4 regions of the Cytobacillus dafuensis genome follow, and region 3 is predicted to be linked to each of the others. Evidence: riboswitches for the same ligand, from Rfam matches in the RefSeq annotation. Region 3 holds a riboswitch; each other region holds the start of a gene.

Region 1 (8,094 bases), 550 kb from region 3:
ATTGTAGTTTTACTTTATCGCAGATTAACGGGCAGTAAGACCCCCACTTCAAGGATTCGCGTATACAAAGAAGAGTAAGTGGGGATCAACTGCCCGTAAATGCCCGATTGGTTCAACTAACCATCAGTGGGGGATGAAGGCCGACTAAGAACGCCACGTCCTGTGGCAACGTCGGCACTAGCACGTCCTGTGCGTCGAAAAACCCCCACTGATGGAAGTTTCACTTTATGCTAATGCATATTCAGTCACATTTCGTTCAATGACCCTTGCTTCCTTTGCTGAAGCAAAACTGCCGTTATTCGTTTGAAAAATATCAGCAGCGACGATTTGATCCATTGCCAGTTTAACAGCAGCTGGATCAATCGGTTCCTTCGGGTTATCGATAGAAATTCTCGATAACTTTCCCATATCTGTTAAAAACGTCAGCTCCAAAGATTTTGTCATCGATTTCATCCTCCTTTTATTTGATTTAATCTTTACTCATTGTTTGAGGCTAATCAGCTTTTAGCTTCAAATTAACCAACAATATCAAAGCTATCGTTCCTTACAACTGCTGCTAATGGGTCATTGCTAAGTGCTGCTATTGCCTGTGCCACTTGGTGAAGCTGATCAGCAGTAGCCGTATTCTTCACATTTCCGAAAGTTTTTGATTTGAAAATCGGTTCACCCTTTTCGTTTAAACCCGTTTCAAAGCTAAGACGAAGCTTCGTATCAAACATCCGCGCTTGTGCCATTCTGTTCACCTCCCTTCACTCCCTATATATAAAGAAAGGGAGGGAAAGGACAGGGGTGGGGGAAAAAACTTTGAGGAGTGCTTTCATAGAATAATCTTGTTTCACATGAGGGTTTACTTGAAGAGGAGCGGGGGATTTGCCGTTATATATGGCAAAAAATCGATAAGAAAATGCACAAAAAAAGCGGGTGACTATGTAATCACCCGCTTTTTATTAATTAATGTTGAGTAGGGTATCCTAATAATTCAACGCCATGCTGAGTAGGATATCCTTGTAATTCAACACCGTGCTGAGTAGGATATCCTTGTAATTCAACACCATGTTGAGTAGGGTATCCTTGTAATTCAACACCATGTTGAGTAGGGTATCCAGCTAAGTCAGTAGAATTTGAGCTAAATGCGCTCATACCAAGAATAGTTAGTGCTAGAGCCGTACCAGCTAGTAACTTTTTCATTTTTTCACCAACTTTCTCAAAATTTTATAATTTCTGTAATTTATTGTATCAAGAATTTAGTAGTTTTTCAATCTCTCCCTCTATAATCTTTTGAATTTTTGTTTTTCTTTCTAACTTTAAGAGGTGGAGGCACTCCTCTAAGTATTCTTTTCCTTTTTCAATTTCACCCATTTTGATGTTGTTTTCACCAATTTGATAATGAAATTCATTTAAAAGATAAAGTAATTCCTCATTAATACAAAGATTAAGCCCCTTATGGCAATAAGTAAGTGATTCTTTATATTCCCCTATTTCTGTTAATGCTTGTGATAACCCAAATAATATTCTTAATTTCCCTTTCATATTTTTGATGTATGGCAGCTTCTCTATGTTATTTAATGCTTCCAAAAAAATGGTAATTGCACTTCGGTAATTTTGTGTTTCATAAAAGATAATTCCGATACTAATCAATATCTCTATCTCCCTTTCTGAAAGGGAACTTCTTCTAGGATTCGTTATGGCTATTGCCTTGCTTAGGGTATCAAATGCTTTATCTGGATTTCCATCTAAATAAAATGCACAAATCCCTTGATTCCACATCAAATACTGCTTTAATGGTTTTTGATTGAATAGAGGATTGCTCTTCTCTTGCTGAACGATCGTGTTGATAGCTTCATAATTGCGTTCTCTTTTATATTTTTCAATGATTTGGATAACGGCATTTGGATAGCTAACCGTTGATTTTGATGCAATATCAAGGAAGTGTGTTAACTCCACCTCGAGCTTGATAGCAATTTTGTAAAGAACATCGAGAGTTGGATATGCTCTCTCTTTCTCAAAAGATATTAATTCTTCCTCTGTACAAATACCTTCTGCTAATTCTTCTACAGTCAAATTTTTAAACTGGCGAAAGGATTGAAGCATCTCACCGAATAAATATCCATCTAGTTTCATAATATCCCTCTTTTCAACTCTCTCTACAATGATATTATCACAAATAATTTATTTAGGTGAAATTGCATGAGTTTTCAAAAAACTACGATTTTAACGATATTTATTATTAATAAATTCGCATTATTTTTCGAATATCCTCTATAAAATCAAAAATTTTCTTAATTGAATCAGCCACACTTATTCATCATGCACATTGAGCAGTAGGTGTCCAATGTACGCAGGGCTTTACTCTACAGTTACTTCATCTACTATTATTATTTGATTGGAAGAATAATATATGAGGAGGTTTAATTGTACAAGCAATCCTACATTATTATGTAAAAGTAGAACAAGCTCCTCAGGCCTTTGGTGAATAATTCTTTGTATGAGTCTTATAATATAATCTGTTACAGATAACCTTCTTTGTTCAAAGAATTAGGTTCAACTCCTAATTCTATATGGCTAAGGAGGTTTTATTTTTGTGTAAAAAAATTTGTCGTCGGAAATGATCTTTTCATCAGTCCATTGAAATTGAAGTGAAAAAGAGATAATGTAAGTAAAGTAATTATCAAAATTATAAAAAAACAAAATGAGACTTATAAATAGATGGACGGCGGTGGAGAACCAAATGCAAAAGGACAAAATATTAACTATCTTAGAAAAAGAGTTAGTAGTGGCACTTGGCTGTACGGAGCCAGTAGCGATTGCGCTAGCAGCTGCGACAGCGAAGAGCTATGTGAGCGGAGTCATACAAGAAATTCAAGTAAAGGCAAGCGGGAATATTATTAAAAACGCAAAATCAGTCGGCATTCCTGGGATGACTGGTAAAGGCTTAGATTTCTCTGCTGCACTTGGAGCAGTTGCAGGCAACTCGGAGAAAAAACTAGAAGTGCTGCATGGTCTTACAAAGGAAGATGAGCTTTTAGCCTTTAAGTTGATTGAAGAGGGAAAGGTTAAAGCAAGTCAAGCGGATTCACCGAAAAGGCTTTATATTGAGGTGATCGTTCAGACGGACCAACAGAATGCGAAGGTTGTGATCTCTGATAATCATAGTAATATCACATTAATTGAAGTGGATGGCAAAGCTATTTTCCTCGGTGGATGCGAGAATATTGGCATTCAAACGGCTGAGGAAGATTTGGAGCAACTCACCATTGATGAAATTTATGAATGGGTTCTGCAGACAGATGTAAAGAATTTCGGCCTTGTTAAAAGAAGCATTGAGTTAAATCGTGTAATCGGAATGGAAGGACTTTCAGGCGATTACGGCTTAAATGTTGGAAAAACCATACAGGACAATGTGAAAAAGGGGATCTTATCAGATGATTTAGCAACGGCTGCTATGTCATTAGCTGCTGCTGGTTCAGATGCAAGAATGGCAGGCTCAACGCTGCCGGTTATGGCCAATACAGGAAGCGGCAATCAAGGAATAGCGGTCACCCTTCCTGTCGTCGCTGCGGCAGAGAAGCTCCAGGTGTCTGAAGAAAAAATGCTTCGTGCCGTCGCACTAAGCCACCTTGTCACGATTCATATTAAATCTAAATTTGGCCGTCTGTCAGCTTTATGTGGCGTCACGGCAGCGGGAATGGGGGCAAGTGCGGCTATTGTCTATTTGCTGGATGGTTCCCTTCAACAAGTAAAGGCAGCAGTTCAAAATACAATTGGCAATGTGTCCGGAATGATCTGTGATGGTGCGAAGGCTGGCTGTGCCATGAAGGTTTCAACCTGTTCAAACGTAGCAGTCCAATCGGCTTTACTGGCATTGAACCATAAAGAAATACAATCCACAGACGGATTTATTCACGATGACGTAGAAAAAAGCATCGAAGCCTTCTGCCAGCTAGGAAATGAAGGAACAAGGCAAACCGATGAATTGATCTTGAAATTAATGATGGAAAAATAGTTTCTTAAGAGAATATAGAGCAATGGAAAAGGCCATCACGATGAGTGTTGGCCTTTTATGCTATGTCGCACCTTGTTATTTTTGTTCGACATGGGCCGTCGCATAAATCGGTTTATAATTCAAATTAGGGGATAGCTCTCTTTGTAATGAAGCCAAGGAGAGGGGAAAATCCCACCTCCGTGTCCACATTGAGCCCGAAAGAAGCCAAGGAAAGAAGGAAATTCTGCCCCCGTGTCCACATTGAGCCCGAAAGAAGCCAAGGAAAGAAGAAAATCCCACCTCCGTGTCCACATTGAGCCCGAAAGAAGCCAAGGAAGAAGGAAATTCTGCCCCTGTGTCCACATTGACCTCGAAAGAAGCCAAGGAAAGGAGGAAATCCTGCCCCCGTGTCCACATTCGCTCATAATGAAGCCAAGAATAAGGAGAACCCACATAAATCCGTCTCTATAGCCCTGTAAAAAGAGAAAAAATCAAAATCAAGTTTTCAAAAAAAACCTAACTAACAACCAAGCCCTTATACACCACATCCCCAAGAATTTGATAGACATGAACATTCGGCAAATGAATCGCGTACACTGTTTCTTCAGGTGCTTTAACTAATAAAACATTTGGATGAATTCTTTCGATTACTTGAATAGGTGTGGGTAAGATGGAGGCATTCACATCCCCGCCGATTGCCCAAAAGGACACAGTGGATGCCTCATCTCCATCTGGCTTCTGTTCGGTAAATATAGGAGATACGCTTTTTCGATTAATATGAACTAAGTCCTCTAGAATGGCACTTGCGGTCGGAAACATTCCTGCACCCGGTCCTTGTAAGCTGATATTTCCAACAATATCGCCATCAATGGACACGGCATTTTGAACTCCTTCTACATGGTAAAATGGATGCTGTTCATTCACAAGCACTGGCTTAACGGCGCATTGAACACCATCAGCAGTTCGTTCTATCGAAGCTACATGCTTAAATCGGAATCCTAATGATGAAAAGATTTCAATCTGTTCAGGCGTAATTCCCCGAATACCTTCTCTAATCGACTCACCCCAGTTCGGCGATTCCCCAAATGCAAGCTCACTTAAGATCACGGCTTTGTAAAAGGCGTCATATCCCTCGACGTCATTGGTCGGATCAGCTTCTGCATAGCCTTTTTCCTGAGCGAGCTTTAAGGCTGACGAAAATGGTACGTTTTCTTCCCTCATCTTTGTCAAAATAAAATTAGAAGTTCCGTTAAGAATGCCTTGTACTTTTTTGATATTGTTGACATTAAGTAATTGTTTTAGCGTTTGGATGACAGGAATCCCACCGGCGACAGTTGCCTCAAAGCTGAGTGTAACGCCATGCTCGTTAGCTAACCGTTTTAATTGACTTCCATAATGGGCAAACATTTCTTTATTCGCCGTGATCACATGACAGCCCCGCTTAATGGCCCTCTGTAAATAGGAAAAGCACGGCTCTTTTCCAACAATCGCATCAATGACGATATCAAGCTTTTCCAATGAAAAAATCTTATCAAAATCATCTGTTAAAATAACATCATCATCTGGCGAGTGGTGCTTTTCTAAATTTTTTACGAGAATCGCAGAAATCTTCACTTCTTTTCCAAAAATAGCTTGAAGCTTTTTCTGATGGGATTGAACGGTCTGATACACACCCTTCCCAACAGTACCGTATCCTAATAAGGCAATATGAATAGCTGACATAACTCATTCCTCCTGTTTTTGTTTGAAAAATAAAAATGGAAAAACAAAAAACCCCCTCTGCATAGAAAGACAGAAGGGGAGGATGAATAACATTACAGTATCCGTTCCACCTTCTCATCTTCGGAATTGTGATCATTCCTCTGAAATTGGCACCGTGGCATATGGATGCTGGTTGCCGAGGCTTCACAGGGTCAGTCCCTCCACCTCTCTTGATAAGAAGATTTGCAATTATGAAATTATTTATTATCATATCTTTTTCATAGGGTCTCGTCAATACAAAAGTTGAAATGGATAACTAATCATCATCCCTCTTCATTTTGTCAAAATTATAATGGCCCTTTTCTTTTTTAATGACGACTGGCTCTTTTTTTGCTTCCAGAATCATGGTCATGGTGAGTCTGCCTCTATTGTGGGTGATTTTTCTGTATTGATGGGCAACCTGAAGTTTATTGTTAAAAGTGGTTAATGTTAAGTTGACTCGAATGATAACGCCATTACTTAATTCTACATCTGTCTTACTGCCATAGGGGAAGGTTTGTACAATATGATCGGGGTTAAACCAAATGTTGTCGTGCTTATCAGGAGAATTAATTGGGAACATACAAATGCCTAATGCTTGGTTCAGAACAATCGGGCACATACTGTTTTTTCGAAGAATTGATTTCGCGCCAATCGTAGCACCCTTGTAATCGAAGCCATTGAATTTTAATGTTTCATCAAGCAATTTGATTGGCGAACACTCGACTAGAAATGTCTTTCTCCCTTCCAATATCCTCGAACAAAGCTTCCCGTACTGATTGTACTCACCCTTAATCAATGATGTCTCCTGATTGACAAGATAATGCTTTAATAAATACATTTCCCTACACCTCATTTTTAAAATTTAATATGAAGTAGGACAAAAGATGTAGTTAATTTGATCTAAATCCATCATACCAGAAATATTTAAAGAAATATATTACAATTATGTGAACAATTGGAAAATTTAAATTTTGATTTAAATTGCACGTTTTTTTGCGAATTTCCCTTTTTTTTGATCTGTACAGAGAGATTTGAGGCAAATTTTGCGAAAATCGACCATGAAAAGGCGAATATTCACGTATTCGACTGTTAGCCTGGATTCCTCCGTCTCGGTTATGTTTAAGGCACCCGGGAATACAATAGCAAGCGCGCTCTACGAAAGGATTTTTTTAAAATGGAGGGCTTTGAGCAATTAGTAAAACAATACGGACCAATGATTCATAAAATCATGAACAGGCTGCATATTTACAAGAACAAGGATGAATTTTTCCAAATTGGGAGGATTGCTCTATGGGAGGCTAATGAACGATTCGATCCAGAAAAAGGAGAGTTTACTAGCTTTGCCTACGCCTATATTAAGGGCAGATTTTTGTCCGAGATGACGAGGCAAAATAAACACGATGAAAGAAGTGTATACGCTAAGGAGGAGTATTGGGAGGGAATCGAGGACAACTCTCTTGAACAGCCCTTCGAAGTGAAATTTCTTCTATCCTATTGCGAGGGGTTAACGGATAATCAGAAGAAATGGGTTTTGTACACTTGTATTTATCAATTAACAGTAAAGGAAATCGCCCTTAAGGAAGGTGTATCCGTATCGGCCGTCAAAGCATGGAGGAAGGGTGCAAAGGAGAAGCTGAAGGGAAGCTTAGAGATAAGGGATTAAGAAGCAGCCAGACAGATTCTTTCTAAACAAAAAAAGGCCACCTCATAATTGAGATGACAAATAGAGATTTGAAAGGCTATTGTACTTAAAAAAGTAAAATAGCTTGGGTTGAAACTAGAACTGCTTAATTCTATTAAAGCATAATGTTAATTTCCCTGTTTTCGCCGAAAATCGGGAAATTTTGAGGGAAACCCTATCTTTTCTCCTGTTTTCGCCAAAACTGATAGAGCAATATTACTTTAGTAATATTTTGGGGAAAAATTTCACTTTAATTTACGACTATTTACTTTTTTAGGTATATTTTTAATGGTAGAATAGGTATCCATTTTGGAATTGGCTGATAAACGATTGATTTTGGCCTACCAATCTATCAATCTTTCTATAACTGAAAAAGAAAAAGGAGGAAACCGATGAAACGAATTATAATAGAAACAGCCCCGGCAAATGTAAAGGTTAAGCTGGACAACCGCCCTATTAATCTACCATCTGAAATTCGACAACAACATCATTATTATTGGGAACAACAAATAGGAAAGAACCCCTCTCTACGAAACGGAGAAGTTTTTACAATAACGAAAGTAAACAAAGCACCTGACGAGCTTGAAGTAACTGTCGCAAAGACTGACTACAAACACTATCTATACACCCTCCACCATGAAGATTGCGCTTCTCCTTGTAAAGTCATCTATACATGTGCATCTGTCAT
Region 2 (8,094 bases), 230 kb from region 3:
TCTAAAGATGTCGAAGATCTTGTGCAAGACACCTTTTTAAGAGCGTATCTATCCTATGAACGATTTAGATATGATTCTAATCCGAAAACATGGCTTATTTCAATCGCTCGAAATTCAGCAATTGATTACTATCGAAAAAGAACAGCATGGAAAAACCTAAAAGAAAAATTATTAAAGCAAAGTACCATAGATTCTATTCAAATAGATGAAAGCATCGTCCAAAAATCGGAATTGGTTCAATTATATAAAGCTATTAATCAATTAAAAGCAAATTACCGGGATGTCGTGCTTCTTCGGGGGATTGCGGAGCTTTCAGCAGCGGAGACAGCAGAGGTGCTTGGATGGACAACAAACAAAGTAAACGTGAACTTTTATCGCGCGACAAAAAAGCTAAATTTTCTTATGAAGGAGGCTGTGCAAGGTGACCCATCTTTCAGATAAACAGCTGCTAGAGAAAATGCGAAACTTCCCTGATTATGAATTAACGGGTGATCAGCGGGATAAAGTGATGATGGCAATTAGAGCGAATAAGGAAAATAATAAAAAAGTAAACTTTTATTGGAGAAAAGCTGGGGCTATCTGTGCCATACTTGCTATTTTGATTATTGCACCAATATTGCTTTTAGAAAATCTAAAAGGGGAAAAAGCCAATCAACCCGGGAATTTAATTCCTATGGCAGTCAGTGCTGTTCATTTTCCTTTAATAGATGAAAGCGGAAATCCAACTCGTGCAGAATATAACTTTGGCATACCTAATAAAGTCAGTATCTTAAGCCCTCCCGAATGGGTTGCAGAGGATTATAGGGGTGTAGGCAAATTATTGATCTTTTTATGGGGGGAAAAGGAAAATCTTTTAAATAAAAAATTACAAATCATAGGCATTCATACTGATACAGGCCTTGAGCTTGAAATGACAAATAATCTTATATTGAGTTCAAGTCCATATGATGCCACGGCACATGCTGTAACAAGTTTTAAGGTTTTTCCTCATTCAGGCAACTGGAATTTAAAATTCATGCTTGAAGGAAAGGAATATGCAACGTTTTCGATTTATGTAAAAGAGCCCTATGTACAAGTTGGAGATTCGACGCTCTTAATATCACAAGAAGATTTGCAAATTGGACATTACAAAGATGTCTCTCTAGATATTACTGGCTCTAATCTGCCTGAACAAATTGAAGTGGAGTCATTTAATCTTGAGGATAAAAAGAAAGAGGTTTTTATTTTCAAAGATAAAATGGATTTTATTAGAGCAGATACAATGCAAAATGGATCAATGTATACAGGTGAATTAACCTTAAGGAAAAGCGGAAAATATCGGTTGAAGATATTAGATCATTCAGCCATTGTTGAGGTTAAAAAAGCGGAACCATAATGTAAAAAAAACGAAAAGGGTGCCCAATCGGACACCCTTTTTCAATCATAAAATATTAAGCAACCGGTCCGCCCTTTTCTTCAATTTCAGCAGGGACGTTTGCGAATTTCTTAAAGTTTTCACGGAACTTAGAAGCTAATTCTTTTGCCTTTGCTTCATAAGCAGATTGATCTGCCCATGTTTTGTTTGGTTGAAGCACTTCATCAGGTACACCAGGTACATGTAGAGGAATGTTTAATCCAAAGATTTCATCTTTAACTGTCTCTACATTATTTAGTTCGCCTTCTAAAGCAGATTGTATCATAGCACGAGTGTAAGGAAGCTTCATGCGGTTACCAACACCGTATTCGCCGCCAGTCCAGCCTGTATTCACTAAGAATACTTTTGCGTTATGCTCGTCGATTTTCTTACCAAGCATTTCTGCATACTCAGTTGCAGGAAGCGGTAGGAATGGTGAACCAAAGCAAGTTGAGAATGTTGCTTGTGGTGAAGTAATTCCACGCTCTGTACCAGCTAGCTTAGATGTATAGCCGCTTAAGAAATGGTACATTGCTTGCTCTTTCGATAATTTTGCAATTGGAGGCAATACTCCGAATGCATCAGCTGTTAAGAATACAATTGTATTAGGATGACCGGCGATGCTAGGGTCAACAATATTATCAATCGCTTGAAGCGGATATGCCGCACGCGTATTTTCTGTAAGTGTGTTATCATCATAATCGGCTACACGAGACTCAGAATTAATAACCACATTTTCTAGTACTGAACCAAAACGGATGGCATCAAAAATTTGTGGTTCTTTCTCACGAGTTAAGTTAATGCACTTCGCATAGCAGCCGCCTTCGATATTAAATACACCATTTGGTGACCAGCCATGCTCATCATCACCAATTAAGCGGCGATTTGGATCAGCTGATAAAGTTGTTTTACCAGTTCCAGAAAGACCGAAGAATAAAGCAACATCACCTTCAAGTCCTACATTGGATGAACAGTGCATTGGTAAAATACCATTTTGCGGAAGTAAATAGTTCATAACGGAGAAGATGGATTTCTTAATTTCTCCAGCATATTCTGTTCCGCCAATTAGTACTGTACGGCGTTCGAATGATACAATAATAAATGTTTCAGAAGCAGTACCATCAACTGCTGGATCTGCTTTAAAGTTTGGAGCAGAAATAACAGTAAACTCTGCGTGATGATCTAATAATTCTTCATCTGTTGGACGAATGAACATTTGGTGTGCAAATAGGTTATGCCATGCATACTCATTAATAACTTGAATTGGAAGGCGATGTTTTTTATCAGCACCTGCAAATCCTTTGAAGACAAACACTTCATCTTTATCTTGTAAGTAGTTTAATACCTTCTCATAAAGGTTAGAAAAAACTTCTTCTGAAATGGGTTGATTTACACTGCCCCAATCCACTTTATCTTTCGTAGACGCTTCTTCTACAATGTATTTATCTTTAGGGGAACGACCTGTATATTTTCCGGTAGTTGCACAAACAGCACCGGTTGATGTAAGTGAGCCTTCTTTACGATTTAATACCTTTTCCGCAAGCTGAGGAACGGATAGTTGTACCTGAACATTATTTCCTTTTAATAAAGCGTTTAACTTATTCGGAATGCTAACAGAATTCATCTGATAAATACCTTCCTTTATACAGTATTATTTTGATAGTGATTTCAATTATAAATAGTATAACACATTAAGATGATTAGTCTATACTATTCATGAATTTTTTTCTCTTGCACAGTATTAATATCTTTTTTGAAGAAAACATTAAATTAGGATAAATGTGTTAAACTTTAAAGTATTAATGTTGAAATTAGGAATGATTACATGAAAACGATAGCATTGTACGATAAAACATGCTCCTTATGCAAGGAAACGAAACGAATTTTTAAAAAATTTGATTGGCTTCATAAGGTTGACTGGGTTTCGTTGCAGGAATACGAAAAAAGAGATCAGGCCATCCCGTTTGATTATAACAGTTTACGTACAGAACTTCATATAATTACTTCTGGTAGAAAAGTTCTTACTGGTTTTTATGCTGTAAGGTATTTGCTCACGATTTTTCCTGCTACGGTGGTTATTGGAGCTATTCTGTATATCCCAGGAATGTCGATTTTAGGAACTTTTATCTATAAATGGATAGCAAAGAATAGACATAAAATTCTTAGGAAAAATTGTGATAATGGCAGTTGTTCATTATAATGCGCATCTATTTGAAAAAACACCAAATGAACGTAAGAATTTTATTGACATTTTTTCATTATTTCCTTATGATTTAACCTTGAACGGATACTCTCTTATCCCGAGCTGGCGGAGGGACAGGCCCAATGAAGCCCAGCAACCTGCTAATGTTCTTTAATAGCAAAGGTGCTAACCTGACGCAAGGATTGATTCCTTGAACGATAAGAGTGAAAGGCGCGAATCGATTTGCTTCAACCTTTTCACATGGATGGAAAGGTTTTTTATTTTGCATTTTGATGGAAGGCACTTAAAAAGCGCTTAATAAAAACTCCAAATTTATTTCATACTATTTAGGGAATGAGTTCCGTATCAAACTGAGTTTGCTTATGATGATAATAAAAGTTCAAAAAGGAGAACAAAAAGAGCCGAGAAGTTCGAGGAGCGATAGTCGCGAGGACCGGAGTGTATGAAATTAATACATGAGGACCGGAGAGACAGAGCGACGAAGAAATTCGACAGCTATTTTTCCCGGACTTTTTTGAATATCCTCAAAAAGCAATCTCGATTATTTTATATATAAGGAGGAATATCAGAATGTCAACAAAACGTCGTTTGTTCACTTCTGAATCAGTTACTGAAGGTCATCCGGATAAAATTTGTGACCAAATTTCTGATGCAATTTTAGATGCAATTTTAGCGAAGGATGCGAATGCTCGTGTTGCTGCAGAAACGTCTGTGACAACTGGACTTGTATTAGTTGCAGGTGAAATTACTACATCTACATATGTAGATATTCCAAAAATTGTACGTGAAACAGTAAAAGAAATCGGTTATACTCGTGCAAAATACGGCTTTGATTCAGAAACTTGTGCGGTTTTAACTTCTATTGATGAGCAATCAGCAGATATTGCAATGGGAGTGGACCAAGCTTTAGAAGCTCGTGAAGGTAAAATGAGTGATGAAGAAATCGAAGCAATTGGCGCTGGAGACCAAGGTTTAATGTTCGGATATGCTTGTAATGAAACAAAAGAGCTTATGCCACTTCCTATTTCTCTAGCACATAAATTATCACGTCGCTTGACAGAAGTACGTAAAGAGGAGATTCTTCCTTATCTTCGTCCTGACGGAAAAACTCAAGTAACGGTTGAATATGATGAAAATAACAAGCCTGTTCGTATTGATACAATCGTTATTTCTACTCAGCACCACCCTGAAATTAGCTTAGAGCAAATTCAGCGAAATCTTAAAGAGCATGTCATTAACCCAGTTGTTCCACAAGAACTAATTGATGAGAATACAAAATACTTCATTAACCCAACAGGCCGTTTCGTTATTGGCGGACCTCAAGGGGATGCTGGCTTAACTGGCCGCAAAATCATCGTTGACACTTACGGCGGTTACGCTCGTCATGGCGGTGGCGCATTCTCTGGTAAGGATCCTACAAAGGTTGACCGTTCTGCTGCTTATGCTGCCCGCTACGTTGCGAAAAATATCGTAGCAGCTGGTCTAGCTGATAAAGTTGAAGTTCAGCTTGCCTACGCTATTGGTGTTGCACAGCCGGTATCTATTTCTGTCGATACTTTCGGAACAGGCAAAGTAGAAGAGGATGTACTTGTTGACCTAGTTCGCAAAAACTTCGATCTTCGCCCAGCTGGTATCATTAATATGCTTAACTTACGCCGTCCGATTTATAAGCAAACTGCTGCTTACGGTCATTTCGGACGCACAGATATTGATCTTCCTTGGGAACGTACAGATAAAGCAGATGCATTACGTGCAGAAGCTTTGAAATAATAAGAAAAAAGCGGGAGTTACATACAAAATGTAACTTCCGCTTTTTTTTATTCGTCTTATGATTGAAAGCATTTGAATAGATGATTAGGAAAAAACACTGCTCAATTCCTCACAAAGTTCCCGCTATTACATTCACCTTTAATTAACCAAAGAATCCAACCATGACACCATTCATCTTCAAAAATCTATTATAAAAATACATAAAAAAAGTCTGTGTTAAAGCTGAGTATTGAAAATGCTATTTTGTTGTTGATTGTAGCGGAAGGCGTGAGCTCCTCGAAAATGCTAACGCATTTCCTTCGTGCGGTGATTATTCAAAGCTTATTCAATGTCCTGTGGGAAATGCGTGTCCAGGGGTGACCCCGCAGGAGCGTTAGCGACGAGGAGGCTCCCCGACCGCCCGCGGAAAGCGAACGCCTGCAGCGGAAATCAACAAGGAAGTTTAACATAGACTAAAAAAAGAATTAGAATGGGTGAAAAAAGAATGTGTGGCTTTATTGGATATGTACAGGATCAGGGTCAAGGCGATACGGATAAACAGCTGCTTTTTCAAATGAATAATCTCATGATTCATCGCGGACCTGATGAGGCAGGCTATTATTTCGATGAATATGTTCAATTCGGGTTTAGGCGATTAAGTATTATTGATATTGAACATGGGCAACAGCCTCTTTCATATGAGAACGAACGCTATTGGATTATTTATAATGGGGAAATTTATAATTATGTAGAATTGCGAAAAGAGTTAACAGAAAATGGGCTAACATTTATAACTAGTTCTGACACAGAGGTCATTATCGCTTTATATAGCTTAATAAAAGAAAAAACAGTGGAAAAGCTGAGAGGAATGTTTGCATTTGTTATCTGGGATAAGCAAGAGAAAATTCTGTTTGGGGCGAGAGATCCATTCGGAATAAAACCATTTTTCTATCACGAAAGCGAGAAGGTTACCTTCTTTGCTTCTGAAAAGAAAAGCATTTTAGCTGAGCTTCGTAATGATGTGTTGAATGAGTGCTCCTTGCAGCACTACTTAACCTATCAATTCGTTCCAGAGCCGGATACTATGACGAATGGGATAAAAAAGCTTGAACCAGGTTATTATTTTACGAAGAGAATCGGCTCTCCAATGGAACTGAATCGTTATTGGAAAGCTGTTTTTCAGCCTGTACAGAAACAAGAATCGGCTTTTATACATGAAATAAGAGCTGTTTTATTTGACTCGGTAAAATTGCACATGCGAGGTGATGTCCCGATCGGATCCTTTCTTTCAGGTGGCATCGATTCCACTATTATTGCTTCGATCGCAAAAGAATATCATCCAAATATAAAAACTTTTTCTGTTGGATTTGAGCGAAATGGGTTCAGTGAGGTGGATGTCGCTAAGGGAACTGCAGATTGGCTTGGAATTGATAATATCAGCATTAATATTACACCTGAAGAGTTTATGAATGAGCTGCCAAACATTATGTGGCATATGGATGATCCCCTTGCAGATCCGGCTTGTGTCCCGCTTTATTTTGTTGCGAAGGAAGCAAAGAAGCATGTAAAGGTAGTTTTATCTGGCGAAGGAGCTGACGAATTATTCGGCGGCTATAATATATATCATGAAGTGCACTCTCTAAAGATTTTTAATTATTTTCCTATCTTAATAAAAAAATTCTTGAGTGCCATCACAAAAATGCTGCCTGATGGAATGAAAGGAAAAAGTTTTATTGAGCGTGGGGTTACACCTATAGAGGATAGATATATTGGAAACGCAAAAATATTTTCAGAATTAGAGAAATGCAAGTTCTACAAGCGGTATAAGAAAAGCATACATTTCACCAGCATTACGTCCCCTTATTATAAAGAAAGCCTTAAATATGATGCAATTAACCGAATGCAGTATATTGATATCCATACGTGGATGCGGGGAGATATTTTATTAAAAGCAGATAAAATGACAATGGCTCATTCCCTTGAGCTTAGGGTGCCTTTTTTAGATAAAGCAGTATTTGACCTTGCCTCTCAAATACCAAGCAGTCTTAAAGTTGCGAAAGGTACAACTAAATATATTTTACGAAAAGCGATGGCAGGGATTGTTCCAGATCACGTCTTACATCGAAAAAAACTTGGATTCCCTGTCCCAATTCGATATTGGCTAAAAGATGAAATGTATGATTGGGCAAAACAAACAATTCGCGAAAGTAACACAGATCATTTGTTTATAAAAGATCATTTATATAAGCTGCTTGATGACCACTGCTGTGACAAGGTAGATAATAGCAGGAAAATTTGGACGGTGTTAATGTTTATGGTGTGGTACACAGTTTTTATTGAAAAAGATTATTCAAGAGAATTGGAAACCATATTATTAAATGAAGCTAATCATTAAGAATATTCTTTTTAAAGTTTTTCCATGATGGAAATGGGATAACATTTTATTAGGTAAAATACATCAAAATAATTTTGGAAAGTAAAGAAGCCTAAAATCGGGAATAATTAGCGAAACCAGTCTTCATAAGAGATCATCAAAGATAAAGGAACGCTTCCTTTACAAGCGTTCCTCAATAGTTAGATAGCTCTATTGCTTTTCTTTTTGCAATGATTTGTAGTACTGTCCTTTTTCAGCGTATTCCCTGCTTATTCTTTCCATGTCTATAATATCTTCTGAGGTTAATTCTCGGATGACTTTAGCAGGTCTGCCAAACGCGAGCGTATTTGGCGGAATTTTTTTACCTTGTGGAAC
Region 3 (8,094 bases):
TCCTGCATTAACGAAATCATATCCATTTTCCTTGATTTGAAGTTCCAGATATGGAATATGTTGAAAAAAGTTTGCATCTAATTCTTTTGATTCTAACGCTTTGTTTGGAAGAACATAATCTTGAAATGGGATAATTTCTAAATCAATGCCTTTTTCTTTTAATAATGGTTTTGCTTCTTCAAGAATTTCAGCATGTGGCACATTGGAAGCACCAACTTTTAATGTTGTATCTTCTTTACCTGAATCACTTGCACTGCCACCATTATTTTCCTCTTTTGTTCCGCATGCTGCAAGAACTAGTGCTACTGTAAAAGTTAATACGAATAATAGCCATTTCTTCTTCATCCCACTAACACTCCTTATCGTTTATCTAATTTATTTGTAATAAAATCGCCAATAAATTGAATAATAAATACAATAATAAGAATGATGATCGTCGCCATAAGAGTTACATCATTTCTAGTTCTTTGAAACCCTTCGAGATAGGCGAGATTCCCTAGGCCGCCTGCCCCAATCACACCAGCCATAGCTGTATAACCGACTAAAGCAATTGCTGTTACTGTAATCCCTGAAATAAGCGCAGGCATCGATTCAGGTAAAAGTACTTTAAAGATAATCGTACTTGTCTTTGCCCCCATTGATTTTGCCGCTTCAATTACACCTTTATCAATTTCCCTCAATCCGATTTCTACCATCCGTGCATAGAATGGCGCCGCCCCGATAATTAATGCAGGCAGAGCCGCATCTTCTCCTATCATTGTTCCTAGTAAGAACATCGTAAAAGGAATTAAAAGGACAATTAAGATTAAGAAGGGAATGGACCTAAAGATGTTAACAAAAGCACTTATTACTTTGTTAATGACGTTATTCTCCCAAATATTCCCTTTAGAAGTTAAAAACAATAATAATCCTAAAATGATGCCAAGAATAAATGTTGCAATAACCGAAATGCTTGTCATATAAAGTGTTTCAGTTGTTGCTTCCCACATCTTTTCCCAATTAACATTTGGAAACCAGCTATTAATCATTCGAAATCACCTCCACGCCTACTTGCTTGGAATGGATGAAATCAATCGCCCTTGTAATCTCAGAATCATCACCATCTAAATGGATAAACAATGTTCCAAATGAACCAGTTTGTGTATGAGAAATATTCCCATGAAGAATATTTACTGTAATATTGAAATCCCGAATAAGATTGGTCATAAGCGGCTGTTCAACTGCTTCGCCGACAAAGCTCAATTGGACGATTTGACCATGTGGATAAGATTCAAGAATTTGTTGTATTGTTTCCTTCGTTTCCTCAGATTCTGTCACTTGATGGACGAAGCGCTTAGTAATTTGTGCTTTAGGGTTTTTAAACACTTCCATTACTGGACCCATTTCAACAATCTTCCCGTTTTCCATTACCGCAACTCTATGACATATCTTGCGGATTACATGCATCTCATGAGTAATAAGGACAATCGTTAACCCTAATCGTTTATTGATATCGACTAATAATTCAAGGATGGCATTCGTCGTTTCAGGGTCTAATGCCGATGTGGCTTCATCACATAATAATACTTTTGGATTGTTTGCCAATGCTCTTGCAATCCCGACTCTTTGTTTTTGACCTCCGCTTAGCTGCGACGGATAGGCATCCTCTCTTCCTTCGAGGCCAACAAGCTTTATTAATTCATCGACACGTTTTAATCTTTCCCCTTTCGGCACACCAGCAATTTCAAGGGGAAAGGCGATATTCTCACGTACTGTCCGTGACCAAAGTAAATTAAAATGCTGGAAGATCATGCTTATTTCCTGGCGAGCTTTTCTTAAGCTTTTTCCCTTTATAAGTGATACTTCATTATTAGCAACAACGACGTTCCCACTTGATGGGATTTCAAGTCCATTCAACATCCGAATTAATGTACTTTTTCCAGCCCCGCTATAGCCGATAATTCCAAATATTTCACCTTCATTAATGTCTAAATTAACTTCATCGACTGCCTTTACTTGGCCCTGCTTAGAAGGAAAAATTTTCTGTACATTTTTGATTGAAATCATTTATGCTTCACCCTCTTCATAACCCATTTTTCATGGTAATGAGAAATTAAACTTTACTTTTGTATTTTACCTTTAGAATATAAGTACTTATTCTTTAAAAAAGAAAATGCCCTTCTGACATGAGCAGAAAGGCATGGGTAATCATATCCTTTCTCTCATCTCCCAAAGCTATAAATAGCTTTGTGTGAATTGGCACCATTTCATTAAATGACGGTTGCCGGGTTTCATCGGGCACATCCCTCCACCTCTCTTGATAAGAGCATAGCATCTATATTCAATTAACACTGTACATTAATTAAGCATTTCTCATTTATGAATGATATCGTATCACGGATATGAAGAGGGGTCAACGGTAATTTTTTGGAATTTACATTCCTTTTATCACAAATTATCTATCTATAACGATGTAGTTGTTATGAACGATACTGTACCAGTTGCGGCCTCAATTGCCTGTTCTAAATCTTCTATTAGATCATCGGCGTTTTCGATTCCAATTGATAGTCGAACTAAGTCTTCTGAAACGCCAGCTGCTTTTAACCCTTCAGAATCTAATTGCTGATGTGTCGTGCTGGCAGGGTGAATTACTAAGCTTTTAGCATCCCCTACATTAGCCACATGCGCCCAAAGTTCAAGATTATTAATGAACTTTGCTCCCGCTTCTCTTCCACCTGCAATACCAAATACGACAACAGATCCTGCTCCCTTTGGTAAATATTTATCTGCTAATGCTTTATCTGGATGATTATCACTTCCTGGATATAGGACCCAATTAACGGCTGGATGCGCTTCTAAATATTCAACCACTTTCTTTGTATTGGCAATATGCTCTTTCATTCTTACATGCAGGGTTTCGAGACCAAGTGTGAATTGGAATGCATTTTGTGGACTTAATGCAGGCCCTAAATCTCTAAGAAGCTGAACTCTCGCTTTTATAATATAAGCAACAGGACCAAGCGCTTCACTGTAGACTAGATTATGATAGCTTGGATCAGGCTCTGTAAACCCAGGGAACTTAGGCGAATTCCAATTAAATTTCCCCCCGTCTACAATGATTCCTCCTAATGCTGTTCCATTTCCCAACAGCCATTTCGTAGCAGAATGAATCACTATATCTGCGCCATGTTCAATTGGTCTGCATAAATATGGCGTTGCAAAAGTATTATCAACAATCAATGGTACACCATTCTCATGTGCTATTTCTGCTACTTTTTCAATATCTAATACTTTAAGACTTGGATTTCCAATTGTTTCTGCAAAAACAGCTTTTGTTTTCTCATTAATCGCTTTTCGAAAGTTTTCAGGATTTTCTGGGTCAACAAATTTTACTTGGATGCCGTACTTAGGTAGTGTAACAGCAAAAAGATTATACGTCCCACCATAAAGATTTGATGCTGCAACAACTTCATCCCCAGCTTGAGCAATATTTAGAATGGCTAATGTAATAGCAGCCATACCACTGGCTACCGCTAATGCACCAACTCCACCCTCTAATAATGCAACCCTTTCCTCAAATACAGTCACGGTTGGATTGTGAATACGAGTATAGATATAACCAGGCTCCTTCAATCCAAATAGATTGGCTGCATGCTCTGTGTTTTTAAATTGGTAAGCATTATTCTGGTAAATCGGAACAGCTCTTGCACCAGTTACAGGGTCTGGCTGCAGACCGCCATGTACGCCAAGTGTTTCTAATCGATAGTTTTTTTGCTTCTCTGTCATATTTATCTCTCCTTTTCTTTTCGTGCATTGAATCATTTTTTTGCTTATGCTGCTTTTACTACTTAAAAGAAGAGTTGAAAAAACCCTCTTCACAAGAAGAGGGTTGGTATCATCTCTTCTTATCTTCCAGAGCATGAATGCTCTGCTGGAATTAGCACCGTGTAATGTACCGGTTGCCGGGCTTCGTAGGGCCAGTCCCTCCACCTCTCTTGATAAGAATATTCAGTTTTACTTACTCACTTAAGTTATTAAAGAGATACTAACATACGAACAATAAGCAGTCAATATTAATTTTGAAATTTCTGATAAAAAAGCACAAGCGCCTCATTCAACCTCATAAATAGCATATGCTCTCACTTTTAGTCGTGCGATGAATATACTGTCGAAGCCTTTCTTATGGAGGTATACCTTTTTTAAAACCATATTTTCTAACGAACCTTACATAAGAAAAAGAGTGATTCTAAAAATAGTACTTTTCGAAATGTAGCTTTAACAGTGATTCCACTTCCAGTGATCGCATCTCTTAATTTCTCTTGTCCTGTTAATATCGAATAAATCCTTTCTTTTGGTCCTGTAATGATTGCATCATAGATTTGATCAGGATCGGGAAAGTGTACGGTAATTTCACCATCACGAAAGAGTAAGGGTATCTCTTCAATCTCAGACTTAATACAGATTGAAAAAGCATTGCCCCTTAGCAATTGATTTATATGTCCATTTGATTTTACCTCTTCTATAAATGCCGTTGCTAATTCAACCATTTTTACACCTCAGTTTGTTACAAGCTTACTTTATTAGAAGTAATCAATATTCATATTCTATACTTCTACATCGAAGGAAATCACTCCTCCATTTTTCATTCGACAACCCCAGAGCAAAAAAAGACAATGCCTCGACGATTTTCAGCATTGTCCTTCATTTCCCAAGAAATATGTCATATTCCCATAAAATTCAAAATGTTTTTGCTGCTGTTGCAGCCTTTTTTGTCTTATTATAGTTCCTAAAAACAATATAAAAATAACTAGAGCCGACTAAGTATAGTGCAGCAGTAATAGAAAACACAAGTGCATATCCCCAATAAGCTCCGTATTTAACTACAATTCCAGTTGATACAGGTCCCATAACTGCCCAGCCTAAATTAAAAACCATTTGATTAACCGAGTTGGCCAGCCCTTTCATAGAATCATCAACTTTAGACATCATAAGTGTTATTTGAATTGGATTACCAGCATTCATGAGTGCTTGTCGGAATAAAAACCCAAGTGCTGCAAGCCATAAATTTTCTGTATAAGCGGTTAGGAGAAGAAAAGGAAGTGACGTTAATTGAAGAATGACTACCGCTTTAACCTCACCGACTTTACGCACAACCATTGGACCAATAATCATAGCGACTGCTGTTGCAGCTTGCCCCATGGATATGATAAATCCTATCATAGAATTAGTTGCAGAAAAACGATCTGCAAAATATAAATTAAGATAAGGAATGACTAATCCAGCTCCAATCCCTATCATAAGCTGGGCAAATGCGAATAGAAGAATGACTTTGATATTTTTATTATTACTAAAAATCTTTATTGGTGATTTTTTATTTATGTCTTGGTTCTTCTTCGCTTTTTTAGGCGGATCCTTAAATCGTATAACTGGTATTAACCCGATAAGAAAGATAATCCCCCCAATGAGAAGAGTAAATCGAATACTATTTAGTGTTGTTGTGAACATCGAAAAAATATCCGTGAAAATACCTCCGCTCAGGTTACCTATAACATTTGCCCCAGTCATGACTGCAAAATGGATACTAAATAAATGGACTCTTTGCTCCGGTTTTGAATTTTCTGCTAGCCAAGGTATTCCAGAAACTTGAACAAAAGCAATCGTCAATCCTGTAAAAAAGGCAAAGAGAAGCAAAAGGGATTGGGACTCGATAACACCTCTAAATAAAAGAACAAGTCCTGAAGCTGCTGTCCCAAACAGCATTGCTTTTTTTCTCCCTATTCGATCACTTAAAATACCAGCGGGAATTAGGATTATTGCAGTTGCTAATGCTGTCATAGAGATCACTTGCCCATTTATCTTCTCAGAAAAGCCAAGCTCCCGAATATAAAAATTATAAATCACCATAAAGATTCCTAACCCAATTTGTGTAAAAATATTTGCAAAAATGGCTTGCTTAATATTATGGTTATATCCGCGAATTTGAGTTGCCCATTCTTTATAAAATGCCATTGTTTTTCTCCTTGTAACTATTTCGCATCCCTAAATATAATAACTGCTTTTGGAAGCACTTGTAAATAAATAAGTAGAGAATTCTGAAAAAAAACCTTCACTTTTGGTCTTACAAAGCTTTCCTTATCTTGCCGCATTGTCGACACTACTGGTCCTTTATGTCAGGGTAGGCACTAAAGCTAGAAAAAATAAAAAATGCCAAGCGATTTCACCTGACATTTTTTTAGATGGTTTTTTTTATTTTTTCTAATAAGTAGGGAACGGAATGAAAGGCATACATTTTTTCATCAAGCCTGCCTTCCTTAAAAATCAAAAGACAAGGGACACTTTCAACTTCCCATTGATCAGCGATATCAGATATATAATTCAAATCCGACTTCCCTATCGACAAATCTGACATTAGTTCCTTAATGATCATTAACATTTTACCAGCTACCTGACAAGTACCGCATAGAGGCGTGTAAAGGTAAAGTAAGCCAGTTTTTTTGTCGTTAATGAATGCTTCAATTTCTTCCCGAGACCATTCCTGCAATCATATCATCCTTTATCTAAAAACTCCGTATAAACATCAATATTAGCTCCAAGTAATACAGATGCTATATGATGTTCAGGTGCAGTAGCAACCTCCCTATACATCCGGTCTATATAAAGATGCTCTGCCTCTGGGAATTCCTTCTTAAACTGCTTTCGCAGCTTTTCACCTGCTGCGTCTGCATCCACTAGTATAAAAACATCTTTATCATATAGCATATCTATTAGTTCATCTAGCTTCGTGATGCCAATTGTACCATTTGTACAGATAATATCTACCGGCTCTCTGACAATCGCCTGAACTTTTCTCTTATCTGTTGTTCCCTCTACAATGATTACTTTTTCCGTTAGCTCATCATTCATCCTAATCACCTGAACTGAGTTGTAATTTTTCCGATCAACTATGGGTGGATAAACATTCAAATATGGAGATTTTCTTACCTTACCATATTCATTATTCTTGATAATGGTGTGGATATCCTGCCATTTAACCATTATTAATTAGTTTGCCTCATGTTAGCCACACCTATAAAGCAATGGATGAAAAATCTCATCTAACGTTCTAAAACTATTGAAAAGGGAGCTACCATAATTGTGATAGCTCCCTTTCCATGTCTTCTCATGTGCTAGGGAAATCTACTTTCTTACCCAGCTACTAGATATTGAATTAATCTTCTTTTACCATTTCTTCATATTGTTCAGCAGTCATCAGTTTGTCTACTTCACTAGCATCAGATAGCTCAACAACGATCATCCAAGCTTTTTCATATGGTGATTCGTTAACAAACTCAGGATTATCGTTTAAATCTTCATTAATAGCGACAACTTTCCCACTAACTGGTGCATAAAGCTCAGATACAGTTTTAACGGATTCAACGCTACCGAAAGGCTCGTCCGCTTTAATTTCGTCTCCTACCTCTGGAAGCTCAACAAATACGATATCTCCTAGCTCAGATTGAGCGAAATCAGTGATACCAATACGAACTTGCTCGCCTTCTGTTTTTACCCACTCATGCTCTTCTGAATAACGTAGTTCTTTAGGTGTGTTCATTTTTAAACGCCTCCAATTTTTATGATATTTGATGATCGTAAATTCGATCTCTTCCTTCATCATGGCAAAAAGAATGATGTTTTTCAATCTTTTTTATGAAATCCATGATTTTTCGTAATCCTCTTCCTTAAAGCCAACTGTAACCTTATGCCCATCTGTTAATATTGGTCGTTTTATAAGCATACCGTCTGTAGCCAATACATCAAGCAGTTCATCATCTGATAGTGTTTTAACCTTATCCTTTAACCCAAGCTCCCGGTATTTCATCCCACTAGTATTAAAGAATTTCTTAATGTCTAAACCGCTATTTTTGTATAGCTCCTCCAGTTCGCTGCGGGAAGGTGGATTTTCAGCAATATGTACAGCTTCATAACCTAAATGATGATCATCCAACCATTTCTTGGCTTTTCTGCAGGTACCACATTTAGGATACCAATAAAAAGTTAGAGCCATTTTTTTCACCACCATTGTCTAGCATGTCCAATCAAAAAAATAAATTTACAGCTTTAAAGGAAATACTATCA
Region 4 (8,094 bases), 1.6 Mb from region 3:
TTTGCTTTTTGGCCGTGCAGAACCTCTTCGTATTGCTGTTCAATATAGCTCTTTCCTACCCGATCATTTCGACTGTAATCCCTTGCTAAAAAATACTCCAGCTGCTCAGCAGGTAAACCTTCATCAGATTCTGTCACCTTGCCAAGAACAGACCTTAATGTTGATTCAAAAGGATAGTATCTTTCCCAATCTGTTGTCGTATCAACACCAGGAAGAAACTTAAGATTTTCACTTACAAATGCATATTCTTCAGGCGTTACATCTCTATTTTTTACAATTTGAGGTGTCAAGGCATATCCAGTTGAAAACTCTCTATATATGGCAAGAACTTCTAAATCCTCTGCAGTGAGCTCATTCAATTCTTCCTCAGTAATGCGATCACGTTTTAACCGGTAAATTTTCTTGTCTAATTCTTTTCCCTCAAAATTTTCCTTCAATTTATCAATTTCTTTTTCAGAAACCTTTTTATCTGCTCGTTTCTGATTTTTCATAATCCAGAAATCTCTTTTATCTCCCTCTTGAACCTTATCAATATCCTTTTCTATGAGCTTAGCAAGCTTATTTGCTACTTTAAGCATATCATCTTGCTTAACTCCTGCGTTCTTTGTATAGGTAATAGCATTTTGCGGAATGTTTTCAACAATCACCTTTCCTGTCCGATCATACATCTTTCCCCTTGGTACAGGATTATTGACGGTTACATCCTCTGTTCGTTCAATCTCCCGTTTATAATCGTCTCCATACACAATTTGAACAACACCTAATCGAAGAATCAATACAGAAAACGATATAAACACTATCAAAAATAAAAGGTTTAAGCGGAATGGAATATGTGACTTTTTTTTCTCTTTCTTTTTATTCAATTTCAATCGACCCCCTCCCTCCTTTGAAAAAAAGTTAACTTGTTTCTTCCTTATCTCATTCTATAAGAAATTACTAAATATTTCTATATATAGAAATTGTTACATCAAAAAAGCACGAGTTTGCTAACCTATACATGAGCACTTAATGTAGATTTGAAAAAGTGAAAAACAGATTGAGGGGGTAAAATTTCTGATGTTTTAAGTATTAAAAGATAATAGAAATGCTGCTAATTCAAAGCTTGTATTAAGTTATAATCAAACTATTTTATTTAAATGAATGAAATAAAAAAATAGCCCTCTTATTTTGATTAATCTTCTTTCAAAATAAGAGGGCTTATCCTATTGTAAAATCAAAATTTTATAGCACTTTCTGAATCGAACTTGTTACATGACAACATTATTTATTTTAAACGTCTTTTTAATAATGAACTGCACCCCAATTGTTAGACACAACTGACAATTGGAAGTGCAGTTTTTCTATGGCAAAATATACATTTGATGAGAAACTTTAATAAACAGCTGTACTATTAATTAAGCTTCAAAAAGTAATGATTCAGGGTCTTCAATTAATTCTTTTACTCGTTTTAGGAAGGTTACTGCTTCTTTTCCATCGACGATCCTGTGATCGTAAGAAAGAGCAATATACATCATTGGACGATTCTCCATTCTTTCCGCATCAATTGCAACAGGGCGAAGATTAATCGCATGCATACCTAAGATTCCAACTTGTGGCCCATTCAGAATCGGTGTAGAAAGTAACGATCCAAATGTACCGCCATTTGTAATTGTAAATGAACCACCTTGAAGGTCTTGAAGAGATAGCTTGTTATTTCTTGCTTTTCCTGCAAGATCCATAATATCTTTTTCAATTTCTGCAAAGTTTTTGCGGTCGGCATCTCGAACAACAGGGACAACAAGGCCTTCATTAGTGGAGACAGCAACACCAATATCATAATACTTTTTCAAAATAATTTCGTCACCTTGAATCTCAGCATTAAGTAGCGGGTTTTTCTTTAAGGCTGCAACAACGGCTTTTGTAAAAAAGGACATAAAGCCTAATTTTACATCGTTTTCTTCAAAGAATTGATCCTTGCGCTTTTTGCGAAGATTCATGACATTGGTCATATCGACCTCATTAAAAGTAGTAAGCATTGCAGCTGTATGCTGAACTTCAACAAGACGGTTAGCGATTGTTTGGCGGCGGCGCGTCATACGAATGCGCTCTACTGGCTTACCAGATTCTTGCAGTACTGCAGCTTTCGGTGCTGGTGCTGGTACCGATTTCTGCTGCGGGTTAAAGGAAGATACATCTTGGGCACGAACTCTTCCAAGCGGATCAACGGTTGGAATTTGTGTTAAATCAATACCTTTTTCTCGAGCCATTTTTCTAGCAGCTGGTGAAGCAATTGGGCGTTGTGTTTCGTTGTTTTCTACTTGAAGTGCTGCGTTTTGCTCAGGCTGTTTCACTGTTTCATCAGGAGCTTGCGCTTTTTCTTCTTGTACTGGTTCAGCTTGAGCAGAAGCTCCAGTCGCTTCACCGTTTTCATCAACTACAGCGATCGTTTCGCCTACATTGACATTATCTCCTTCTTGGAATCTAACTTCTTTTAATACTCCTGAAAAATCAGAGATAATTTCAACATTAACTTTATCTGTCTCTAATTCAACAACATAATCACCTTTATTAACAAATTCACCTGGTTTCTTTAACCATTGTGCAATTGTTCCTTCTGTAATCGATTCTGCAAGCTCAGGTACTTTAATTTCAGCCACCTTATTTTCCTCCTTCATGTTTACGAGTTAATGCTTCTTCAATAATGCGGGCCTGTTCTATCTTATGAATAACCGGGTCCCCCTCTGAAGGACTAGAACGGCGACGTCTTCCTACATAATTTACTTCAACGCCATCTTTTGTAATTGCTTTTAATCTCGGCTCTACAAAGAACCATGCACCCATATTTTTTGGTTCTTCCTGAACCCATACGATTTCTTTCAAGTTTGGATAACGGTTAAATATTTCTTCAATGGTATTCATCGGGAATGGATAAATTTCTTCTACTCTTAATATATGGAACCATTCTTTATTTTCAATACTTTTTAGACTATCTGCTAAATCAATGGCCATTTTTCCACTTGCCAAGACGATACGTGTTACTTTTTCAACATCCTTACCAAGTAATGACTGCTCGAGTACAGGCTGGAATTCTCCTTCACTTAATTGAAGGCCACTTGAAGAAACAAGAGGATGACGTAATAAACTTTTCGGCGACATAATGACTAGTGGTCGCACCTCTTCACGATTCAAAATGGCTGCCTGTCTGCGTAAAATATGAAAATATTGAGCAGATGATGTTAAGTTGGCGACGGTCCAGTTATTTTCAGCAGCTAATGATAAAAATCTCTCTAATCGAGCACTTGAATGTTCTGGTCCTTGTCCTTCATAGCCATGTGGCAGCAGCATAACAAGTCCAGATTTTTGTCCCCATTTTGCACGTCCAGCAGCGATAAACTGATCAAATATGACTTGAGTAGAGTTGGCAAAATCTCCAAATTGCGCTTCCCAAAGCACTAGTGTTTCAGGTGCAAAAACATTATAGCCGTATTCAAATCCGAGAACAGAAGTTTCAGATAGTGGGCTATTATGAATCGCAAATGATGCTTTCGCTGATGGTAATAAATGAAGCGGTGAAAATGATTTTCCAGTTTCATTATCATGCAAAACGATATTTCGATGGGCAAAAGTTCCCCTCTCGGAATCCTGACCTGTCAAACGAATCGGTGTTCCATCCTTTAGAATAGAGGCAAATGCCAATGTTTCAGCATGTCCCCAGTCGATTTTCCCATCACCATCTAATGCGTCCAGTCTTCTCTTCAATATTTTTTCAAGCTTATTGAAAATAATGTATTTTTCTGGGAACGCTAATAGATCTTGATTAATTTCTTTCAAAGTTTCAAAAGGGACAGCAGTATTTAAGTTTGGAAGACCTTTTTCTACTATTTCTGGCGTATTCATTGATTCGATATCAATTTTCTTATCAGGAACCTTTTCATAGGCAGCTTTTAGCTTAACAATTACGTCTTCTTCCAATTGTGCAACGGCTTCCTTAGTAACTGCTGATTCACTTACTAGCTTTTGACTATAAAGTTCCTTGACTGTTGCATGGGTATGGATAATTTTATACATCAAAGGATTCGTTGTCATTGGCTCATCCATTTCATTATGACCAAAACGACGGTATCCGATAAGATCAATTAAGAAGTCCTTTTGAAATTTTTCTCTATATTCACATGCCAATCTTGCGGCTGCCAAACAAGCTTCCGGATCATCTGCATTCACATGTAATATAGGTATTTCATACCCTTTTGCTAGGTCACTTGAATACCTGGTTGATCGTGAGTCACGTGATTCAGTTGTAAATCCAATCGTATTGTTCGAAATAATATGAATGGAGCCGCCAGTATTATAGCCTGTTAACTGCCCAAGATTGAGAGTTTCTGCCACAACTCCTTGACCTGGAAATGCAGCATCTCCATGGATGATAATTGAAAGTGCAGAACGATAATCAACTGCTGGATATCCTTTTTCTGAACGCTTATCCTGAGCAGCACGTGTATATCCTTCTACAACTGGGCCAACAAATTCTAAATGACTTGGATTATTCGCTAGCGTTAGACGGGCAATGGTTGTGTTTTCAGCTATAATTTTTTTATCTAAACCTAGATGGTATTTTACATCCCCTGTCCATCCATAACTAATGCCAATTGAACCCTCTGAAGGAACTAGCTCCTTATTTGGTGCATGCTGAAATTCAGCAAAAATCATTTCATATGGCTTCCCAAGAACATGGGCTAGGACATTTAGACGTCCACGGTGAGCCATACCAATATTGATTGTCTTTGTCCCATTCGTAACGGATTCAGTAACAATTTCATCAAGCAAAGGAACTAACGTGTCAAGACCTTCAATGGAAAATCTCTTTTGTCCTACAAATGTTCGGTGAATGAATTTTTCAAATTCCTCTACTTCAGTAAGTCTCTTAAGTACTTTCGTTTTTTCTTCCGTTTTTAATTTAGGTTTTAGACTGCTTGTTTCAACTTTTCTGCGAAGCCAGTCTTTTTCGTTTTCATCATATACATGATGAAATTCATAAGCGATCGTATCCATGTATACACTTTTTAAATATTCAATTGCATCATAGCAAGTTTTTAGAGGAATAGGCGCATCCTTACAGATTACACCTGCAGGAAGTGAATGAAGATCCTCCTCTGTTAAACCGTACTGAGAAAGCTCAAAAAGATTTTTTTCAGGTTTATGATCCTTTAATGGATATATATCTGCAGCTCGGTGACCGTAAGATCGAATATTATCTGCCAGACGGATAACAGCCAGTGTTTTTTCTAATTGATTAGCTGATGTATATGAGACGCTAGCTTCTGCTTTTGGAGAGCTCGCTTTTACATCAATTGGTGAACCAGTTGTATCAAAATAGGCTCTCATATCTGGATCTACTGATTCTGGATTTTGTAAATAATTTTCATATAACTCGATGACATAGCCAAGGTTCGGGCCATAAAAACCTTCATCAAAAGGCCTCTCACCATTCAATGGCTTTTTCATGAAAAAAACCTCCATCACTGTATTGGAAAAAACCTATTTCCTCATTAACCTCTCCCAAAAAAACTATAAAATGTAAATTAAAAGAATAATATTATTTTTCAGGGATAAATAATTTCCAATGCAATTTTATCACGATAAAGTGACTAATTCAAAGGTTTTAAACATACATATAGTGTAAATTTCCCTCGTATATGTAAAAACAAAAAACTTATTCTGATAAAATAATTACAATATTTAGACAATAAACTTTTATCTCTTCTTCGCTTACAATTTTTGCCTCTATAATTCGTATAGAAAAAATAGTTATCAGAAGGGATTGACTTTTCAGAATGTAATAGTGTAAAGTTTAAAAAAATTGAATACGAATTTCTTATCAAGAGAGGTCGAGGGTAAGGCCCAGTGACGCCTCAGCAACCATCAATCACATATGATTGAAAAGGTGCTAATTCCTGCAAGTTTTTTTAAAACTTGAAAGATAAGAAGAATGGCGCTGTTTCTTTTGAAAAGTCTTCTTCTTATAAGAGGGCTTTTTTTATTTTTTATCTATAAAAAAACTAAGTTTACTAACCTATTAAAGTGAAATTCAATGCAAAAAATACTCATTTGATTAAGGAGTGTTCATGATGCGTAAGGTTGATACAATACTTGCACAAATCGGCAATCGAAGTGAAACGGCTACAGGGTCTGTTAATCCTCCTGTATATTTTTCAACTGCCTATCGCCATGAAGGGATTGGTCAGTCAACTGGATTCGATTATATCCGTACTGGTAATCCGACAAGGGCTTTATTGGAAAAAGCAATTGCGGAGCTTGAAGAAGGTGATCAAGGTTTTGCATGCAGCTCTGGAATGGCTGCTATACATACCCTCCTCTCACTTTTTCAATCCGGTGATGAATTTATCGTGTCAAAAGATCTTTATGGTGGTACATATAGACTCTTTGAACAAGGCTTCAAAAAATGGGGGCTGCAGTGCAAATATATTCGAACTTTCTCTGAAGAGGTTCTTACTAAGGAAATTTCTTCTCAGACAAAAGCGATATTCATTGAAACGCCTACAAATCCATTAATGGAGCAAACGAATATTTCAGAAGTAGCTTCGTTCGCTAAAAAGCATAATTTATTACTTATTGTTGATAACACTTTTTATACACCTATTTTACAACAGCCTTTGAAATTAGGAGCAGACATTGTTATCCACAGCGCAACCAAATACATAGGCGGACATAATGACGTATTGGCGGGCTTGATTGTTGCTAAGGGAAAGGATTTATGTGAGCAGCTTACACTTTATCACAATGCGACAGGTGCGGTGCTTAGTCCCTTCGATTCTTGGTTGCTTATGAGAGGGATGAAAACTCTTGCCCTCCGAATGGAGCGACATGAAAGAAATGCACAGAAAATTGTAGACTATTTATCAAGTCATGATGCAGTTACGGATGTCCTCTACCCAGGACGTGGAGGAATGATATCTTTTCGGATCAAAAATGAAGAATGGATAAATCAATTTTTGCAAAGCCTTAACCTTATTTCATTTGCTGAAAGTCTTGGAGGAGCTGAGAGCTTTATTACCTATCCTGCTACCCAGACTCATGCTGATATACCAAAGGATATTAGAATTGAAACTGGAGTATGTAACCGATTATTACGATTTTCAGTAGGAATAGAAAATACAGAAGATATTATTCATGATTTAGAAATTGCATTTGCCAAAGTCATGGAGGGGGTGGCGATATGAGTGATGCAAATGACTATTCATTTGAAACAAAGCTTCTACATAATCAGCATAAGTTTGATCCATTAACAGGTGCGGTTAGCGTAGCCATACAACATGCCTCCACCTTTCATCAGAGCGATTTCAATACATTTGGCAAATACGATTATGGCCGAAGTTTAAATCCTACACGTGAGGCACTTGAATCTGTTATTGCGGAGTTAGAGGAAGGAACACATGGATTCGCTTTTTCCTCGGGGATGGCAGCCATCTCCACTGCCTTCCTCCTATTATCACAAGGTGATCATGTAATCATTACGGAAGATGTGTACGGCGGGACATTCCGATTCGTCACGAAGGTTCTTTCACGATATGGAATTGAGTACACATTTGTTGACATGACCGATTTAGAGGCTGTAAAGAGGGCTGTTCGTCCAAATACGAAGGTGTTTTATGTAGAAACACCTTCCAATCCCCTTTTAAAGGTTACTGATATTAAAGCAATTTCTTCGATTGCAAAAGAGCATGAGGCATTAACATTTGTTGATAACACTTTTTTAACGCCTGCCCTGCAAAGGCCCCTTACTTTAGGAGCAGATTTAGTACTGCATAGTGCAACGAAATTTTTATCTGGTCATAGTGATGTCGTAGCAGGTTTAGCAGTTGTAAAGAATACTGAACTAGCGAAAAAACTAGGGTTTTTACAAAATTCTTTTGGTGCAATTTTAGGAGTCCAGGATGCATGGCTCGTTCTGCGTGGACTGAAAACATTACATGTCAGAATGGATCAATCTATGAAATCAGCAAGGAAACTTACATCGTTTTTACAAAAAAATCCAGTAATTAAACGAGTATATTACCCTGGAATTGCCGATCATCCGCAATTTCAAATCCAAATGAG

Evidence for each region. A riboswitch is a leader RNA that binds a small molecule or an ion and turns the genes downstream of it on or off. The one in region 3 is predicted to bind S-adenosylmethionine.
Region 1: linked by a shared signal. The riboswitch ahead of FSZ17_RS21745 (homoserine dehydrogenase) and the one ahead of FSZ17_RS19335 (methionine ABC transporter ATP-binding protein) in region 3 are both predicted to bind S-adenosylmethionine.
Region 2: linked by a shared signal. The riboswitch ahead of metK (methionine adenosyltransferase) and the one ahead of FSZ17_RS19335 (methionine ABC transporter ATP-binding protein) in region 3 are both predicted to bind S-adenosylmethionine.
Region 4: linked by a shared signal. The riboswitch ahead of FSZ17_RS11820 (methionine biosynthesis PLP-dependent protein) and the one ahead of FSZ17_RS19335 (methionine ABC transporter ATP-binding protein) in region 3 are both predicted to bind S-adenosylmethionine.

Annotation. Positions count from the first base shown of each region.
Region 1 covers NZ_CP042593.1:4,590,296-4,598,389, reverse strand. The annotation lists gene FSZ17_RS21770 (DUF2922 domain-containing protein) at 226-444, opposite strand; gene FSZ17_RS21765 (DUF1659 domain-containing protein) at 516-734, opposite strand; gene FSZ17_RS21760 (hypothetical protein) at 952-1,188, opposite strand; gene FSZ17_RS21755 (helix-turn-helix domain-containing protein) at 1,237-2,121, opposite strand; gene FSZ17_RS21750 (L-cysteine desulfidase family protein) at 2,729-4,003, shown strand; gene FSZ17_RS21745 (homoserine dehydrogenase) at 4,499-5,704, opposite strand; SAM riboswitch class I at 5,816-5,923, opposite strand; gene FSZ17_RS21740 (competence protein ComK) at 6,000-6,563, opposite strand; gene FSZ17_RS21735 (sigma-70 family RNA polymerase sigma factor) at 6,900-7,388, shown strand; gene FSZ17_RS21730 (hypothetical protein) at 7,799-8,094, shown strand, end outside.
Region 2 covers NZ_CP042593.1:3,812,476-3,820,569, reverse strand. The annotation lists gene FSZ17_RS18210 (RNA polymerase sigma factor) at 1-441, shown strand, start outside; gene FSZ17_RS18205 (hypothetical protein) at 422-1,375, shown strand; gene pckA (phosphoenolpyruvate carboxykinase (ATP)) at 1,431-3,017, opposite strand; gene FSZ17_RS18195 (thiol-disulfide oxidoreductase DCC family protein) at 3,219-3,593, shown strand; SAM riboswitch class I at 3,686-3,800, shown strand; gene metK (methionine adenosyltransferase) at 4,167-5,366, shown strand; gene asnB (asparagine synthase (glutamine-hydrolyzing)) at 5,851-7,740, shown strand; gene FSZ17_RS18180 (gamma carbonic anhydrase) at 7,930-8,094, opposite strand, start outside.
Region 3 covers NZ_CP042593.1:4,041,562-4,049,655, forward strand. The annotation lists gene FSZ17_RS19325 (MetQ/NlpA family ABC transporter substrate-binding protein) at 1-345, opposite strand, end outside; gene FSZ17_RS19330 (methionine ABC transporter permease) at 360-1,028, opposite strand; gene FSZ17_RS19335 (methionine ABC transporter ATP-binding protein) at 1,021-2,046, opposite strand; SAM riboswitch class I at 2,199-2,306, opposite strand; gene FSZ17_RS19340 (O-acetylhomoserine aminocarboxypropyltransferase/cysteine synthase family protein) at 2,443-3,765, opposite strand; SAM riboswitch class I at 3,882-3,984, opposite strand; gene FSZ17_RS19345 (hypothetical protein) at 4,194-4,526, opposite strand; gene FSZ17_RS19350 (MFS transporter) at 4,717-5,988, opposite strand; gene FSZ17_RS19355 (thioredoxin family protein) at 6,212-6,520, opposite strand; gene FSZ17_RS19360 (toprim domain-containing protein) at 6,526-6,882, opposite strand; gene gcvH (glycine cleavage system protein GcvH) at 7,187-7,570, opposite strand; gene FSZ17_RS19370 (arsenate reductase family protein) at 7,664-8,023, opposite strand.
Region 4 covers NZ_CP042593.1:2,490,063-2,498,156, forward strand. The annotation lists gene FSZ17_RS11805 (peptidoglycan D,D-transpeptidase FtsI family protein) at 1-863, opposite strand, end outside; gene odhB (2-oxoglutarate dehydrogenase complex dihydrolipoyllysine-residue succinyltransferase) at 1,395-2,636, opposite strand; gene sucA (2-oxoglutarate dehydrogenase E1 component) at 2,638-5,481, opposite strand; SAM riboswitch class I at 5,849-5,963, shown strand; gene FSZ17_RS11820 (methionine biosynthesis PLP-dependent protein) at 6,105-7,217, shown strand; gene metC (cystathionine beta-lyase) at 7,214-8,094, shown strand, end outside.